Regions from separate parts of the Streptomyces sp. NPDC058198 genome, predicted to be linked through region 1. Evidence: predicted binding sites of a transcription regulator. Region 1 holds the regulator's gene; the other holds the start of a gene.
What was found. The regulator HrcA, encoded in region 1, represses chaperone genes, less so after heat shock. The targets are predictions, from matches to a motif close to TTNGCACTCNGNNNNNCNGAGTGCNAA.

Region 1 (7,457 bases):
CCGGTGTTGAACACGATCCGGTAGCCGGTGCTGTCGGCCTTGTCGTCGGCGGCGACCGCGGCCGCCTCGCGCAGCACATCGGCGGCGATCCCCGGCTCGGCGGCGGCGAGGGTCGCGGCGTCCGGGTAGTGCACCCGGGGGATGACCAGGACATGGGTCGGGGCCTGCGGGTTGATGTCCCGGAACGCGACCGTGGTCTCCGACTCCCGCACGACGGTGGCCGGTACGTCCCCCGCGACGATCTTGCAGAACAGGCAGTCGGCCTGTGGTTCTCCCGCCATGGTCCGGGCCTCCTCGGATCCGCCGGGCGCACCGGCGGTCGCTGCTGACGATCAGTGACGATCCGTACGGACGCATGCTATCGGCCCGACGGCCGCCGCCTGTCGGCTGAGGTGTCCAGGCCCTGCCCTGGGAGGGCCGCTAGGACCAGCGGCCGGTGCGGCCGAGCAGGAGGGCCGTGGCCGCCGTTCCCGCGGTGGAGGTGCGCAGGACGCTGCGGCCCAGCCGGTACGGCTTCGCGCCGGCTTCCGCGAACGTCGCCAACTCCTCCGGGGACACGCCCCCTTCGGGGCCGACGACCAGCACGATCCGGCCCTCGGCGGGCAGCGGCGCGGTGGCCAGCGGTTCGCTGCCCTCCTCGTGCAGTACGGCGGCGAAGTCGGCGTCCGCCAGCAGCGCGGCGACCTGCCGGGCCGACAGCGCGTCCGTGACCTCGGGGAAGCGGAGCCTGCGCGACTGCTTGCCCGCCTCGCGGGCCGTGGCCCGCCATTTGGCCAGGGACTTGGCGCCCCGCTCGCCCTTCCACTGCGTGACACAGCGCGCGGCCTGCCAGGGCACGATCGCGTCGGCGCCGGTCTCGGTCATCGTCTCGACGGCCAGCTCCCCGCGGTCCCCCTTGGGCAGAGCCTGGACGACGGTGATCCGGGGCGAGGGTTCCGCCTCCGTCCGTACCTCCGTGACGGCGACGTCAAGACGGTCCTTGCCCTCGACCGCCGCGACCGTCCCGTAGGCGCCCGTGCCCGCGCCGTCCGTCAGCACGATCTCCTCGCCGACGCGCAGCCTCCGTACGGAGACGGCGTGCCGCCCTTCGGAGCCGTCGAGGGTGACCGTACCGGTGCGCAGTACACCGCCCTCGACGACGAAGACAGGAGCGGTCACGAGTCGCTCTCCGGCGTCAGCGACGCCCGGGTCGCTTCGAGCTCGGCGGCGAGGACCTCGACCAGCTGTCCCGCGGGCAGCTCGCGGGCCATCCGGTGGCCCTGTCCCGCCCAGAGCGCCATGCCCTGGGCGTCGCCCACCCGCGCCGCGGCCTTGCGCAGCCCGGAGGTGAGGTGGTGGACCTCGGGGTAGGCGGGCGGCGCGTACGGGCCGTGCTCGCGCATGAAGCGGTTGACGAGGCCACGGGCCGGGCGGCCCGAGAAGGCCCGGGTCAGCTCGGTCCTGACGAACAGCGGGTTGGTCATGGCCTGCTTGTGCAGCACGTTCGCCCCGGACTCCGGGCACACCAGGAACGCCGTGCCGAGCTGCGCCGCGTCCGCGCCCGCCGCGAGCACCGCCGCGATCTGGCCGCCGCGCATCAGCCCTCCGGCGGCGATGATCGGCAGCTGCACGGCCTCCCTGACCTGCGGCACGAGCGAGAGCAGTCCGATGCCCGCGCCGTCGGTGGCCGGATCGTCGCGGTGCGTGCCCTGGTGGCCGCCGGCCTCGATGCCCTGGACACAGACGGCGTCGGCGCCGGACCACTGCGCGGTCTGGGCCTCCTCGGGGGTGGTCACCGTGACCACGGTGTAGGTGCCCGCGCGGGCGAACGCGTCGAGGGTCGTACGGGTCGGGCAGCCGAAGGTGAACGAGACGAGCGGCACCGGGTCGTCGAGCAGTATGGCCAGCTTGGCCTCGTAGCCGTCGTCCCGGCCGGCCTCGGGGTCGCCGAGCGGGGTCTCGTACCAGGTCGCCTCACCGGCGAGCTGGTTGCGGTAGACCTCGATGACCGCGTGGTCGGCGTGGTGTATCTGCGGCATGAAGAGATTGATGCCGAAGGGCTGGTTGGTGAGCCCGCGCAGCTGTTTGACCTCTTCGTACATGCCGTCCGCTGTTTTGTACCCGGCGGCGAGGAACCCGAGACCACCCGCCTCGGAAACGGCCGCCGCCAGCTGCGGGCAGGACGCGCCGCCCGCCATGGGGGCCTGCACGATCGGATACCGGCAGAGATCGGTCAGTGCGGAGGACATGCAGGCATCGTGCCACGTCCCCCGCACAGCGACGAATCCGAGCCACGCTCGGCGGGGGTCACGGGAACGCGGGGCGGGCGGGGTCGCGGGCCGGGGGCCAACCCCCGGACCCCCGGCCCCCACACGCCTACCGCCCGTTGAACGCATCCTTCAACCGCGAGAACAGGCCCTGCTGCCCCGGCTGACCGCGCCTACCCGGGGGCCAACCCCCGGACCCCCGGCCCCCACACGCCTACCGTCCGTTGAACGCGTCCTTCAACCGCGAGAACAATCCTTGCTGCCCCGGCTGGAACTGGCCCGTGGGCCGTTCCTCGCCGCGCAGCTTCGCCAGCTCCCGCAGCAACCGCTCCTGCTCCGGGTCCAGCTTCGACGGGGTCATCACCTCGACGTGCACGATCAGGTCGCCCCGGCCGCCGCCGCGCAGATGCGTGATGCCGCGTCCGTGCAGCGGGATCGACTGGCCCGACTGCGTGCCGGGACGGACGTCGATGTCCTCCACCCCGTCCAGCGTCTCCAGCGGGCACTTCGTGCCCAGCGACGCCGCCGTCATGGGGATGGTGACCGTGCAGTGCAGATCGTCGCCGCGCCGCTGGAACACCGCGTGCGGCAGCTCGTGGATCTCCACGTAGAGATCGCCGGCGGGACCACCGCCGGGACCGACCTCTCCCTCGCCCGCGAGCTGGATGCGGGTGCCGTTGTCGACACCGGCGGGGATCTTGACCGTGAGCGTACGGCGGGACCGGATACGCCCGTCGCCCGCGCACTCGGGGCACGGCGTCGGCACGACCGTACCGAAGCCCTGGCACTGCGGGCACGGCCGCGAGGTCATGACCTGGCCCAGGAAGGACCGGGTGACCTGCGAGACCTCGCCGCGGCCGCGGCACATGTCGCAGGTCTGCGCCGAGGTGCCCGGCGCCGCCCCCTCGCCCGAACAGGTCGTACAGACCACGGCCGTGTCGACCTGGATGTCCTTGGTCGTGCCGAAGGCCGCCTCGTTGAGGTCGATCTCCAGCCGGATCATGGCGTCCTGGCCGCGTCGCGTCCGCGAGCGCGGACCGCGCTGGGACGCCGTTCCGAAGAAGGCGTCCATGATGTCGGAGAAGTTGCCGAAGCCACCGGCTCCGAAGCCGCCCGCGCCCCCGCCGCCGCTCGCCGAGAGCGGGTCTCCGCCGAGGTCGTAGACCTGCTTCTTCTGCGGGTCCGACAACACCTCGTACGCGGCGTTGATCTCCTTGAAGCGCTCTTGCGTCTTGGGATCGGGATTGACATCCGGGTGCAGCTCGCGTGCGAGCCGCCGGAATGCCTTCTTGATCTCGTCCTGCGATGCGTCGCGGCGCACGCCGAGTACGGCGTAGTAGTCCGTGGCCACTTACGACTCCGCCAGGATCTGTCCGACGTAACGTGCCACTGCGCGTACCGCTCCCATCGTTCCGGGGTAGTCCATGCGGGTCGGTCCGACCACGCCGAGTTTGGCTACTGCCTCGTCGCCCGAACCGTAGCCGACCGCGACGACGGACGTGGAGTTGAGGCCCTCATGGGCGTTCTCGTGCCCGATACGTACGGTCATGCCCGGGTGTTCCGCCTCACCCAGCAGCTTGAGAAGCACCACATGCTCCTCCAGCGCCTCCAGCACCGGCCGGATGGTGAGCGGGAAATCATGCCCGAAGCGGGTGAGATTGGCGGTGCCGCCGATCATCAGCCGCTCCTCGGTCTCCTCGACCAGCGTTTCGAGCAGGGTCGCGAGCACCGTGGACACGGTCCCGCGGTCCCCCTCCTCGAACGACTCGGGAAGGTCCTGCACCAGCTGCGGGACATCCGAGAAGCGGCGTCCGACGATCCGGCTGTTGAGCCGGGCCCGCAGATCCGCCAGCGAGGTCTCACCGAAGGGCGTGCCGCAGTCGATCATGCGCTGCTCGACCCGTCCGGTGTCCGTGATCAGCACGAGCATCAGCCGGGCGGGAGCGAGCGACAGCAGCTCCACGTGGCGCACCGTCGAGCGGGTCAGTGAGGGGTACTGGACGACGGCAACCTGCCTGGTCAGCTGCGCCAGCAGCCGTACCGTACGGCCCACGACGTCGTCGAGGTCGACGGCCTTGTCCAGGAAGCTCTGGATGGCGCGGCGCTCCGGCGAGGTCATGGGCTTGACCCCGGCCAGCCGGTCGACGAAGAGCCGGTAACCCTTGTCGGTCGGGATACGCCCCGCGCTGGTGTGCGGCTGGGCGATGAAGCCCTCGTCCTCCAGCACCGCCATGTCGTTGCGGACGGTGGCCGGGGACACGCCGAGCTTGTGCCGCTCGGTCAGCGCCTTGGAGCCGACGGGCTCCTCGGTGCCGACATAGTCCTGGACGATGGCGCGCAGCACCTCGAGTCTGCGTTCGCTGAGCATGGCGCACACCTCCAGCTGTCGTCCGTCGGATCCGGCTTGGCACTCGCTCCGTGGGAGTGCCAGCAATCCCCCCGGCCAGTGTACGGCCGTGGGGTAGGCCCCTAGCAAGGGTGGCCGACCACGTGATCACGCTGGTTCTTGCGGATAGCGTCCTCGTATGGACGTCCGTTGGGAAGAGTGCGGGTGGGAGCGGCTGGCCCCGGGGGTGGGGCGGCGACGGCTGCCGGGGTGGGACGCGACGGTCGGGCTGGTGGCCGGCGCCGCCGCGGCCCTGCTGTACGACACGGGGTCGACGGTCCGCGAGGGCGAGGCCATCCGGGCGCAGGTGGCCGCCCTTCTCGGCGAGGACAGGCGCGTGACACACATCGCACTGAGCCACGCGCACTTCGACCATGTGCTGGGGACGGCGGCGTTCCCGGAGGCCGAGGTGTACGGCGCGGTGGGTCTGGCGGACCTGCTGGCCGGCGGGGCGGGCCTGTACGAGAGCGCCGTGCACCACGGCGTGAGCGAGGCGGAGGCCACCGAGGCGGTGGATCTGCTGGTACGGCCGGGGCACGCCGTCTCCGGCTCGCTCACCCTCGACCTGGGCGGCCGTCAGGTCACGCTGGCGAACGCCGGCCCCGGCCACTCGGCCCACGACCTGGCCCTCCTCGTCCCGGCCTCTCCTCCCGTCCTGTTCTGCGGCGACCTGGTGGAGGAGTCGGGCGAGCCCCAGGCCGGCCCCGACGCGATCCCCGCCCGCTGGCCGGCGGCGCTGGACCGGCTGCTCACGCTGGGCGGTGCGGACGCGGTGTACGTACCCGGGCACGGGGCGGTGGTGGACGCGGCGTTCGTACGGGCGCAGCGCGACGCGTTGGCGGCCCGATTCGGCGTGTCCTAGCCGTGTCGGCCCCGTCCGTTTATCGTCGTGCGAATGCGCCGCTACAGCCCTGATCTGACGCCTCCGTGGAAGAAGTCCTCGCCCGCGCCGGAGGTCCCCGCCGAGCCGGACCTGGTGGTCGAGGAGGTGTCGACGGGCTTCTGCGGCGCGGTCATCCGCTGCGAGAAGACGGCCGAGGGTCCGACGGTCACCCTGGAGGACCGCTTCGGCAAGCACCGGGTGTTCCCGCTGGTGCCGCGCGGTTTTCTGCTGGAGGGCCGCGTGGTGACCCTGGTCCGCCCGTCGGCGGCGGGCCCGGCCCGGCCGTCCCGTACGGCCTCGGGATCGGTCGCCGTGCCCGGAGCCCGCGCGCGGGTCGCCAGGGCCGGGCGTATCTATGTCGAGGGCCGGCACGACGCGGAACTGGTCGAGAAGGTGTGGGGCGACGATCTGCGCGTCGAGGGCGTGGTCGTGGAGTATCTGGGCGGCATCGACGATCTGCCCGCAGTCGTCGCCGAGTTCGGCCCCGCGCCGGACGCCCGCCTCGGCGTGCTGGTCGACCATCTGGTGCCCGGCTCGAAGGAGTCCCGGATCGCGGCGGAGGTGACGGGCGCGGACGTCCTGGTGGTGGGCCACCCGTACATCGACGTCTGGGAGGCGGTGAAGCCCTCGTCGGTGGGGATCCCGGCGTGGCCGTCGGTGCCGAGGGGCGAGGACTGGAAGACGGGGGTGTGCCGCGCGCTGGGCTGGCCGGAGAACACGGGAGCGGCGTGGCAGCACATCCTGTCGCGGGTCCGCACGTACAAGGACCTGGAGCCGCCGCTGCTGGGCTCGGTGGAGCACCTGATCGACTTCGTCACGGACCCGCGGCCTCTTTAGGAGGTGGGCAACCGTCAGTCCACCAGGTCCCTCACCACCGCGTCCGCCAGCAGGCGGCCCCGGAGCGTCAGGACCGCCCGGCCCCTCGCGAACGGGCCCGGGTCCAGCAGGCCGTCCCCCACCGCGCGGTGCGCAGCCGCGAGGCCCGCCGGGGCCAGCAGCGACAGCTCGCAGCCGTCGGACAGGCGCAGCTCCAGCAGGATGCGTTCCACCCGGCGGTCCTCCGCCGAGAGGATCTCCCGGCCCGCGCCAGGCGAGCGCCCCTCCGCCAGCGCCGCCGCGTACGCGCCGGGGTGTTTGACGTTCCACCAGCGGACGCCGCCGATGTGGCTGTGGGCGCCGGGGCCCGCGCCCCACCAGTCGGCGCCGCGCCAGTACAGCTCGTTGTGCAGACAGCGGGCCGCCTCCGAGGTGGCCCAGTTGGAGACCTCGTACCAGGAGAAGCCCGCGTCGGCGAGCACGGAGTCCGCGATCAGATAGCGGTCCGCGTGCTCGTCGTCGTCCGTCATGGGGACCTCGCCGCGCCGGATGCGCCGGGCGAGCTGCGTGCCCTCCTCCACGATCAGCGCGTACGCCGACACATGGTCGGGCCCCGCCCCCACCGCCGCCGCGAGGGATGCGCGCCAGTCGTCGTCGCTCTCCCCCGGCGTGCCGTAGATCAGGTCGAGGTTCACATGGTCGAAGCCGGCCGCGCGGGCCTCCGCGACACACGCCTCGGGCCTGCCGGGGGTGTGCGTACGGTCGAGGACCTTCAGCACATGCTGCTTCGCGCTCTGCATCCCGAAGGAGATCCGGTTGAAGCCGCCCTCGCGCAGGGTGGCCAGATACGCCGGATCCACCGATTCCGGATTCGCCTCCGTGGTGATCTCGGCGTCGTCCGCGAGGCCGAACTCGTCGCGGATCGCGCCCAGCATCCGGACAAGATCCCCGGCGGCCAGCAGCGTCGGTGTGCCGCCGCCGACGAATACGGTACGGACCGGCCTGGGGTCGTCGCCCAGCACCTTTCTGGCCAGCCGGACCTCGTCCGCCAGCGTCTGCGCGTAGTTGTCGCGGGAGGCCAGCACGCCTCCCGAGCCGCGCAGCTCGGTCGCCGTGTACGTATTGA
Region 2 (7,457 bases), on a different contig from region 1:
CAGCCGCGGCCAGTGCAGATTCAGCAGCGGCCGCGCCACCAGTTCCGTCACCCGCCCGCCCTGACCCGCCGCGGCACCCCCGGCCCGCTCGCTCAGCGGCCGGTCGTACATCGCCTTCACGAACTGCACGTCCTGATCCGTGAGCAGCGGCCCCACGATCCCCGACACGAAATCCGCCGAGAACTCCCGCAGATCGGCGTCCACGAAGCACACGATGTCGCCGCTCGTCACCAGCAGCGACCGCCACAGCACCTCGCCCTTGCCGGGCAGCGCGGGCAGCCGCGGCAGTATCGCGTCCCGGCACACCACCCGCGCGCCCGCCGCCGCCGCGACCTCCGCCGTACGGTCGGTGGAACCGGAGTCGATCACCACCAGTTCATCGACGAGCCGCACCTTCTCCATCAGCTCACGCCGGATCACGGAGACGATCTCGCCGACCGTCTCCTCCTCGTCGAGCGCCGGCAGCACCACGCTCACCGTGGTGCCACGCATGGCCTTCGCCACCAGGAGCCGGTCGAGCGGACGGTCGGCTGCGGACCAGGAACGCCTGGTCAGCCAGCGTTCCACCTCTTCCAGCACGGTCGGTACTCCCTGTACGTGATGCATGAACGTGATCCATCTCGCGGTGCGGACGACTATCTCAACCATCCGCTCCTTCGGTTACAGTCTTGAACAACACCGATGACCGCCGCATGCCGGGGGTCGTCAGGTGAACAAACGCACCGGATCCCGCATCCGGCGCCATAGCGCTCATCCAGAGGGACAGAGGGAACGGCCCGTTGAAGTCCCGGCAACCCTCCTGCCGACCAATCGAGGTCACGGTGGGGAAGGTGCCAATTCCGTCTTGCGGCGAAGTACGTCGCGAGGAAGATGAGGAGAAAGGGCCTCGCCTCCATGGCTGTGCAGACCGTCCACCCCACCGAAGCCGCCCCCGGATCGATCGATCTCGGACCCGCCGCCGCACTTTCGTGCCGCGAATGCGGAGAGCGTTTCGACCTCGGCCCCATCTTCGCCTGTGCCAGCTGTTTCGGGCCGCTCGAAGTCGCGTACGACCTGCCGAGCGGCACCCCCGAAGAGCTGAAGAAGCGCATCGCGGAGGGCCCGGACAACATCTGGCGCTACGCCCCGCTGCTGCCCGTCCCCGCCGACGTGGCCACGAAGCCCAACATCAACCCCGGCTTCACCAAGCTCGTCAAGGCCGACAATCTCGCCCGTGAACTGGGCGTCACCGGCTCCCTCCACATCAAGGACGACTCCGGCAACCCGACGCACTCCTTCAAGGACCGTGTCGTCGCCATCGCCGTCGAGGCCGCCCGCGCCTTCGGTTTCACCACGCTCTCCTGCTCCTCCACCGGCAACCTCGCGGGCGCCGTCGGCGCCGCGGCCGCCCGCGCGGGCTTCCGCTCGTGCGTGTTCATCCCGCACGACCTGGAGCAGGGCAAGGTCGTCATGGCCGCCATCTACGGCGGTGAACTCGTCGGCATCGAAGGCAACTACGACGACGTCAACCGCTTCTGCTCGGAGCTCATCGGCGACCCGCTGGGCGAGGGCTGGGGCTTCGTCAACGTCAACCTCCGCCCGTACTACGGCGAGGGATCCAAGACGCTCGCGTACGAGATCTGCGAGCAGCTCGGCTGGCGGCTGCCCGACCAGATCGTGATCCCGATCGCCTCGGGCTCCCAGCTCACGAAGATCGACAAGGGACTTCAGGAGCTGATCAAGCTGGGCCTGGTCGAGGACAAGCCGTACAAGATCTTCGGCGCCCAGGCCGAGGGCTGCTCGCCGGTGTCCACCGCCTTCAAGGCCGGCCAGGACGTCGTACGGCCGCAGAAGCCCAACACCATCGCCAAGTCCCTGGCGATCGGCAACCCGGCCGACGGCCCGTACGTCCTGGACATCGCCCGCCGCACCGGCGGCGCGGTCGAGGACGTCAACGACGAGCAGATCGTCGACGCGATCAAGCTGCTGGCGCGCACCGAGGGCATCTTCGCGGAGACCGCGGGCGGGGTGACCGTCGGCGTGACGAAGAAGCTCATCGAGGCCGGAGTCCTCGACCCGACCCTGACCACCGTCGTCCTGAACACGGGTGACGGCCTGAAGACGCTGGACGCCGTGGCGCCGACCACCGGGCCGACCGCGACGATCCGTCCGAGCCTCGACGCGTTCCGCGCCGCCGGCCTGGCCCGCTGAGCTCCGCCCACCACTGAAGGAAGGCACCCCACCATGAGCGTCAACGTCCGCATCCCCACCATTCTCCGTACGTACACCGGTGGCAAGGCCGAGGTCCCGGCGGAGGGCACGACCCTCTCCGAGGTGATCCAGTCCCTGGAGCAGAGCCACCCGGGGATCGCCGCGCGCGTCCTGGACGACCAGGGCAAGCTGCGCCGCTTCGTGAACGTGTACGTGAACGACGACGACGTCCGCTTCGAGCAGGGCCTGGAGACCGCCACCCCCGAGGGGGTCGGCGTCTCGATCATCCCCGCCGTCGCCGGAGGCTGATTTCGACGCTCAGTGATCGGTCCGGCCCCCTCCGCAAGAGAAGCGGAGGGGGCCGTTCTGTATGGTTGAGCGCGATACAGTATGGGAACGCCCCCTCCCCCGCGCAGGCTCAACGCCTATGAGAACGCGACAACATGGGGTCAAAGTCTTGGTGCCCTTTGCGCAGTAGATGCGCTTTGCCCGGCCCGACTTGCCCCGGAACGTGGGGAATTCATCGCTATGCGTGTTCAGCCATGCCCAGAATTCTCGTCCGATTGACCTGTTGCAGAGGGCAGTTGGGCAGATACATTCAGCCGCGGTCGACGCGTTCCGGCGCGAAAAGTGGCCCCGCGCAAGGGCCAGTAATAGGGGAGTTAGGCATGGCTCAGGGCACCGTCAAGTGGTTCAACGCGGAGAAGGGGTACGGCTTCATCGCGGTCGACGGTGGTGCGGATGTTTTCGTCCACTACAGCGCGATCCAGATGGACGGTTACCGCACCCTTGAAGAAGGTCAGCGAGTGGAGTTCGAGATCTCGCAGGGCCAGAAGGGTCCGCAGGCGGACATGGTCAAGCTCGCCGTCTGATTCCGGCGCGATCGGCCAGCGACGCACTCACGCCGAAGGGTCCGTGTCCCAGAGATGGGATACGGGCCCTTCGTGCGTTCCCGGGAGGGCGGGATCCGGGGCGGGATCCGGGGGCGACCCGTGTGCGACCCGGGGGCGGCAGAGGTGCGAACAGGTGGCGAGTCGGCAAGACAAGCTTGCACTCGCAGGGGTCGAGTGCTAATCATTGGCGTTAGCACTCTGCAAGTGAGAGTGACAACTTAAGGACCGGGTCGGTGAGGCCCGAAGAGCCGGTGGGGCAAGGAACCGCACGGCTCTCAGGCCGTCCGTCGCGGGCGCCAGCACGGTCCGGAGCAATCCACCCCAGTCCGGGAGGACCACTTCACATGGCCAAGATCATCGCGTTCAACGAGGAGGCTCGGCGCGGTCTCGAGCGCGGGATGAACCAGCTCGCCGACGCCGTCAAGGTCACCCTTGGCCCCAAGGGTCGCAACGTCGTCCTCGAGAAGAAGTGGGGCGCCCCCACGATCACCAACGATGGTGTTTCCATCGCCAAGGAGATCGAGCTCGAGGACCCGTACGAGAAGATCGGCGCCGAGCTGGTCAAGGAAGTCGCCAAGAAGACGGACGACGTCGCCGGCGACGGTACGACCACCGCGACCGTTCTCGCCCAGGCGCTCGTCCGCGAGGGCCTGCGCAATGTGGCGGCCGGCGCCAACCCGATGGCCCTCAAGCGCGGTATCGAGAAGGCCGTCGAGGCCGTCTCCGGTGCCCTGCTGGAGCAGGCCAAGGACGTGGAGACCAAGGAGCAGATCGCTTCGACCGCCTCCATCTCCGCCGCTGACACCCAGATCGGCGAGCTCATCGCCGAGGCCATGGACAAGGTCGGCAAGGAAGGCGTCATCACCGTCGAGGAGTCTCAGACCTTCGGTCTGGAGCTCGAGCTCACCGAGGGTATGCGCTTCGACAAGGGCTACATCTCGGCGTACTTCGCCACCGACATGGAGCGTATGGAGTCGTCCCTCGACGACCCGTACATCCTGATCGTCAACTCCAAGATCGGCAACGTGAAGGACCTCCTTCCGCTGCTGGAGAAGGTCATGCAGTCGGGTAAGCCGCTGCTGATCATCGCGGAGGACGTCGAGGGCGAGGCCCTGTCGACCCTGGTCGTCAACAAGATCCGTGGCACCTTCAAGTCCGTCGCCGTCAAGGCCCCGGGCTTCGGTGACCGCCGCAAGGCCATGCTCAACGACATCGCCATCCTCACCGGTGGCACGGTCATCTCCGAGGAGGTCGGCCTCAAGCTCGAGAACGCCGGCCTGGACCTGCTGGGCCGCGCCCGCAAGGTCGTCATCACCAAGGACGAGACCACCATCGTCGACGGTGCCGGTGACAGCGAGCAGGTCGCCGGTCGGGTCAACCAGATCCGTGCCGAGATCGAGAACAGCGACTCGGACTACGACCGCGAGAAGCTCCAGGAGCGCCTCGCGAAGCTGGCCGGCGGCGTGGCCGTCATCAAGGCCGGCGCCGCGACCGAGGTCGAGCTCAAGGAGCGCAAGCACCGCATCGAGGACGCGGTGCGCAACGCCAAGGCCGCCGTCGAGGAGGGCATCGTCGCCGGTGGTGGCGTGGCTCTGCTCCAGGCTTCCTCGGTGTTCGAGAAGCTCGAGCTCGAAGGCGACGAGGCGACGGGTGCGAACATCGTCAAGCTCGCGCTGGAGGCCCCGCTCAAGCAGATCGCCGTCAACGGTGGTCTCGAGGGTGGCGTCATCGTCGAGAAGGTCCGCAACCTGCCGATCGGCCACGGCCTCAACGCCGCGACCGGCGAGTACGTCGACATGATCGCCGAGGGCATCATCGACCCCGCGAAGGTGACCCGCTCTGCTCTGCAGAACGCGGCCTCTATCGCGGCGCTGTTCCTCACCACCGAGGCCGTTATCGCCGACAAGCCGGAGAAGGCCGGCGCCGCCGGCGCTCCGGGCGGCATGCCGGGCGGTGACATGGACTTCTGATCGACCCCGGCTCCGGCCACCGGTTGATCAACCGTCCTGAACGAGGGCGGCACCCCTATCCCAGGGGTGCCGCCCTCGGGTGTTTTCCGGGCCCGGCCCGAAGGAAGCCGGCCCCGGACCGCGCGCCGATAACCTGACGATGTGGAACGGACACAGCGGACCGCCGGCGCGGTCATCGGCTCGGCGGTGGGTGACGCGCTGGGAGGCCCCTTCGAGTTCGGCCCGGCGGGAGCATTCTCCGCACGGTTCTCGGCGCCCGGTGCCCACGGCGAGATGTGCGGAGGCGGCGGCTGGGATCCCGGCGAGGCCACGGACGACACGCAGATGGCCGTCCTGGTGGCGGAGTCACTGCTGGAACGAGGCGGACTGGATCTGCCCGACATCTTTGGCCGCTTCCAGCGATGGGCGGCATCCGAGCCCAAGGACATCGGCCTGCAGACCGAGGATGTCCTCACCAACGGCATGCCCTGGGACCTGGCGGCCGCCATTCACTTCCAGGTCAACCGGCGCGCTGCGGGCAACGGCTCCTTGATGCGGGCAGCCACCTCCGCGGTCTACTTCGCACGCGGCGGACAGCAGGCCACCATGGACGCCGCCCGGCGCGTCGCTGCCTTGACCCACGGAGATCGCGCCGCCTGGGAAGGCACGGCCGTCTTCCATGAGCTCGTCCGAGTCACGCTGGACGATGTCGAGCCTCTTGCCGCTCTGCCCGGGATCGTGGACCTCGTCCACCCGGACCACCGCCCGCGGTACGCCACGGTCCTCGCCGCCGACTGGCACCCCGATCAGGCCACCGAGTTCAACGGAGCCGTCTGGCCATGCCTGGGCTCCGCTGTCTGGGCCCTGCGGACCACGGCCAGTTACGAGGACGCGATACGCGCCGCGATCGATCTCGGCGGTGACACGGACACCGTCGCCGCGGTCACCGGCGGCCTCGCGGGTGCGTACTACGGGCTGGACGCGATCCCCACTCGCTGGACCGAGCCCCTGCACGTTCCGCTGCCGGGGTCCGGCGGACGGGTGCTCCAGCTGCCGCAGTTGCTCGACCTCGCGCACCGCCTCGGAGCCTGAGCCCGTCCAGCACCGGACCGGCCTCGGTCACGCCCCGGGACGTCGGCGGGTGCCGGGAACCGGGGCTTGGGGCTTTGCGTCGTCGTAGGGTGCGGCATTGGGCCGGGCTTGAGTGCGGGTGGGCGATGGTGGAGCAGGCGGGGAAGGCGATATCGGGGACGCGGGGGGCGGGGGCTCGTTGGCTGCCGCTCCGGTTCGGGGTGGGGGAGCGCGTACTCGGTGGGCTGGCCGTCGTGGTGGGCTGTCTGCTGGTCTTTCATGGCGCCGTGCCCAATGCGGTCGGCCGGCTGGGCAGTCTGCTGGAGGCCTTTCTGCCCTGGGTCGGCCTGGCCGTTCCGGTTCTGATGGGTGTGGCGTTGCTGCGCCGCTCGGTCGTCGGGCTGGCCGCGCTGCTGGTGCCCGTGGTGGCGTGGGTCAGTCTCTTCGGCGGTCTGGCTTTTTCCCGGTCCGGCTCGGAGTACGACGTCACCGCGCTTCAGCACAATGTCAGCGACGAGAATCCGGATCCGGCGGGCACAGCGAGGGAGCTGGTCAGGGCTCAGGCCGATCTCATCGCCCTGGAGGAGTTGACGCCCTCCGCCGTGCCGCTGTTCGCAGAAGTCCTGGCGTCGGACTATCCCCACCACGCGGTCATCGGAACGGTCGGGCTGTGGTCGAAGTATCCGCTCGCCGACATACGGCGGGTGGACATCAAGCCGGCCGGAATCGGGGAGGGCTGGGAGCGTGGGCTGAGGGCGACCGCCGGGACGCCTCAGGGAGATGTCGCCGTGTACGTCGCCCACCTGCCCTCGGTGCGCCTCGGGCTGAGCAAGGGGTTCGGTTCGGCCTGGCGGGACGAGAGCGCCGTGCTGCTCGGGGCGGCGATAGCCGCTGAGCCGCTGGACCGGGTGATTCTGCTCGGGGACCTCAACAGCACGGTGGACGACCGCGGTCTGTCCCCGGTCAGCTCGCAGTTGGATTCCCCGCCTTCGGGTTTCGCGTTCAGCTGGCCGGCGGCCTTTCCGCTGGCGCGGATCGACCAGATCATGACCCGGGCGGCGTCCGTCACCCACGTCTGGACGTTGCCCACGACAGGGAGCGACCACATGCCCATCGCCGCCCGCATCAGACTCTGACGCGAGACTCTGACGCGCCGGCCCGCGGCATCTGGACACGACCGGGGGACATTTGGCACGGTGTGCAGCACCGGCCCGGTAATCGAACGTGTGGCCGATATTCCTCGGGGGTCCAGCCATGCCATCCGCCCGCCTCGCACCGGACGCCGCCGCCTTCTACGCCACCCAGAGCGCCTTCTCCGACCCGGGCGCCCTCGCCCCGCTCTACGCCGACCTCC

Region 2: the regulator HrcA is predicted to act here: its motif matches at 3,274-3,300, upstream of groL (chaperonin GroEL).

What each region holds. Positions count from the first base shown of each region.
Region 1 covers NZ_JBHVVP010000005.1:13,238-20,694, forward strand. The annotation lists gene ACFVWW_RS19040 (histidine triad nucleotide-binding protein) at 1-281, opposite strand, end outside; gene ACFVWW_RS19045 (16S rRNA (uracil(1498)-N(3))-methyltransferase) at 421-1,158, opposite strand; gene ACFVWW_RS19050 (nitronate monooxygenase) at 1,155-2,228, opposite strand; gene dnaJ (molecular chaperone DnaJ) at 2,461-3,597, opposite strand; gene hrcA (heat-inducible transcriptional repressor HrcA) at 3,598-4,614, opposite strand; gene ACFVWW_RS19065 (MBL fold metallo-hydrolase) at 4,772-5,494, shown strand; gene ACFVWW_RS19070 (DUF3097 domain-containing protein) at 5,528-6,352, shown strand; gene hemW (radical SAM family heme chaperone HemW) at 6,367-7,457, opposite strand, start outside.
Region 2 covers NZ_JBHVVP010000004.1:454,223-461,679, reverse strand. The annotation lists gene ACFVWW_RS18185 (glucosyl-3-phosphoglycerate synthase) at 1-579, opposite strand, end outside; SAM riboswitch class I at 748-877, shown strand; gene thrC (threonine synthase) at 895-2,190, shown strand; gene ACFVWW_RS18175 (MoaD/ThiS family protein) at 2,224-2,499, shown strand; gene ACFVWW_RS18170 (cold-shock protein) at 2,859-3,062, shown strand; gene groL (chaperonin GroEL) at 3,428-5,053, shown strand; gene ACFVWW_RS18160 (ADP-ribosylglycohydrolase family protein) at 5,195-6,124, shown strand; gene ACFVWW_RS18155 (endonuclease/exonuclease/phosphatase family protein) at 6,250-7,239, shown strand; gene ACFVWW_RS18150 (transglutaminase-like domain-containing protein) at 7,358-7,457, shown strand, end outside.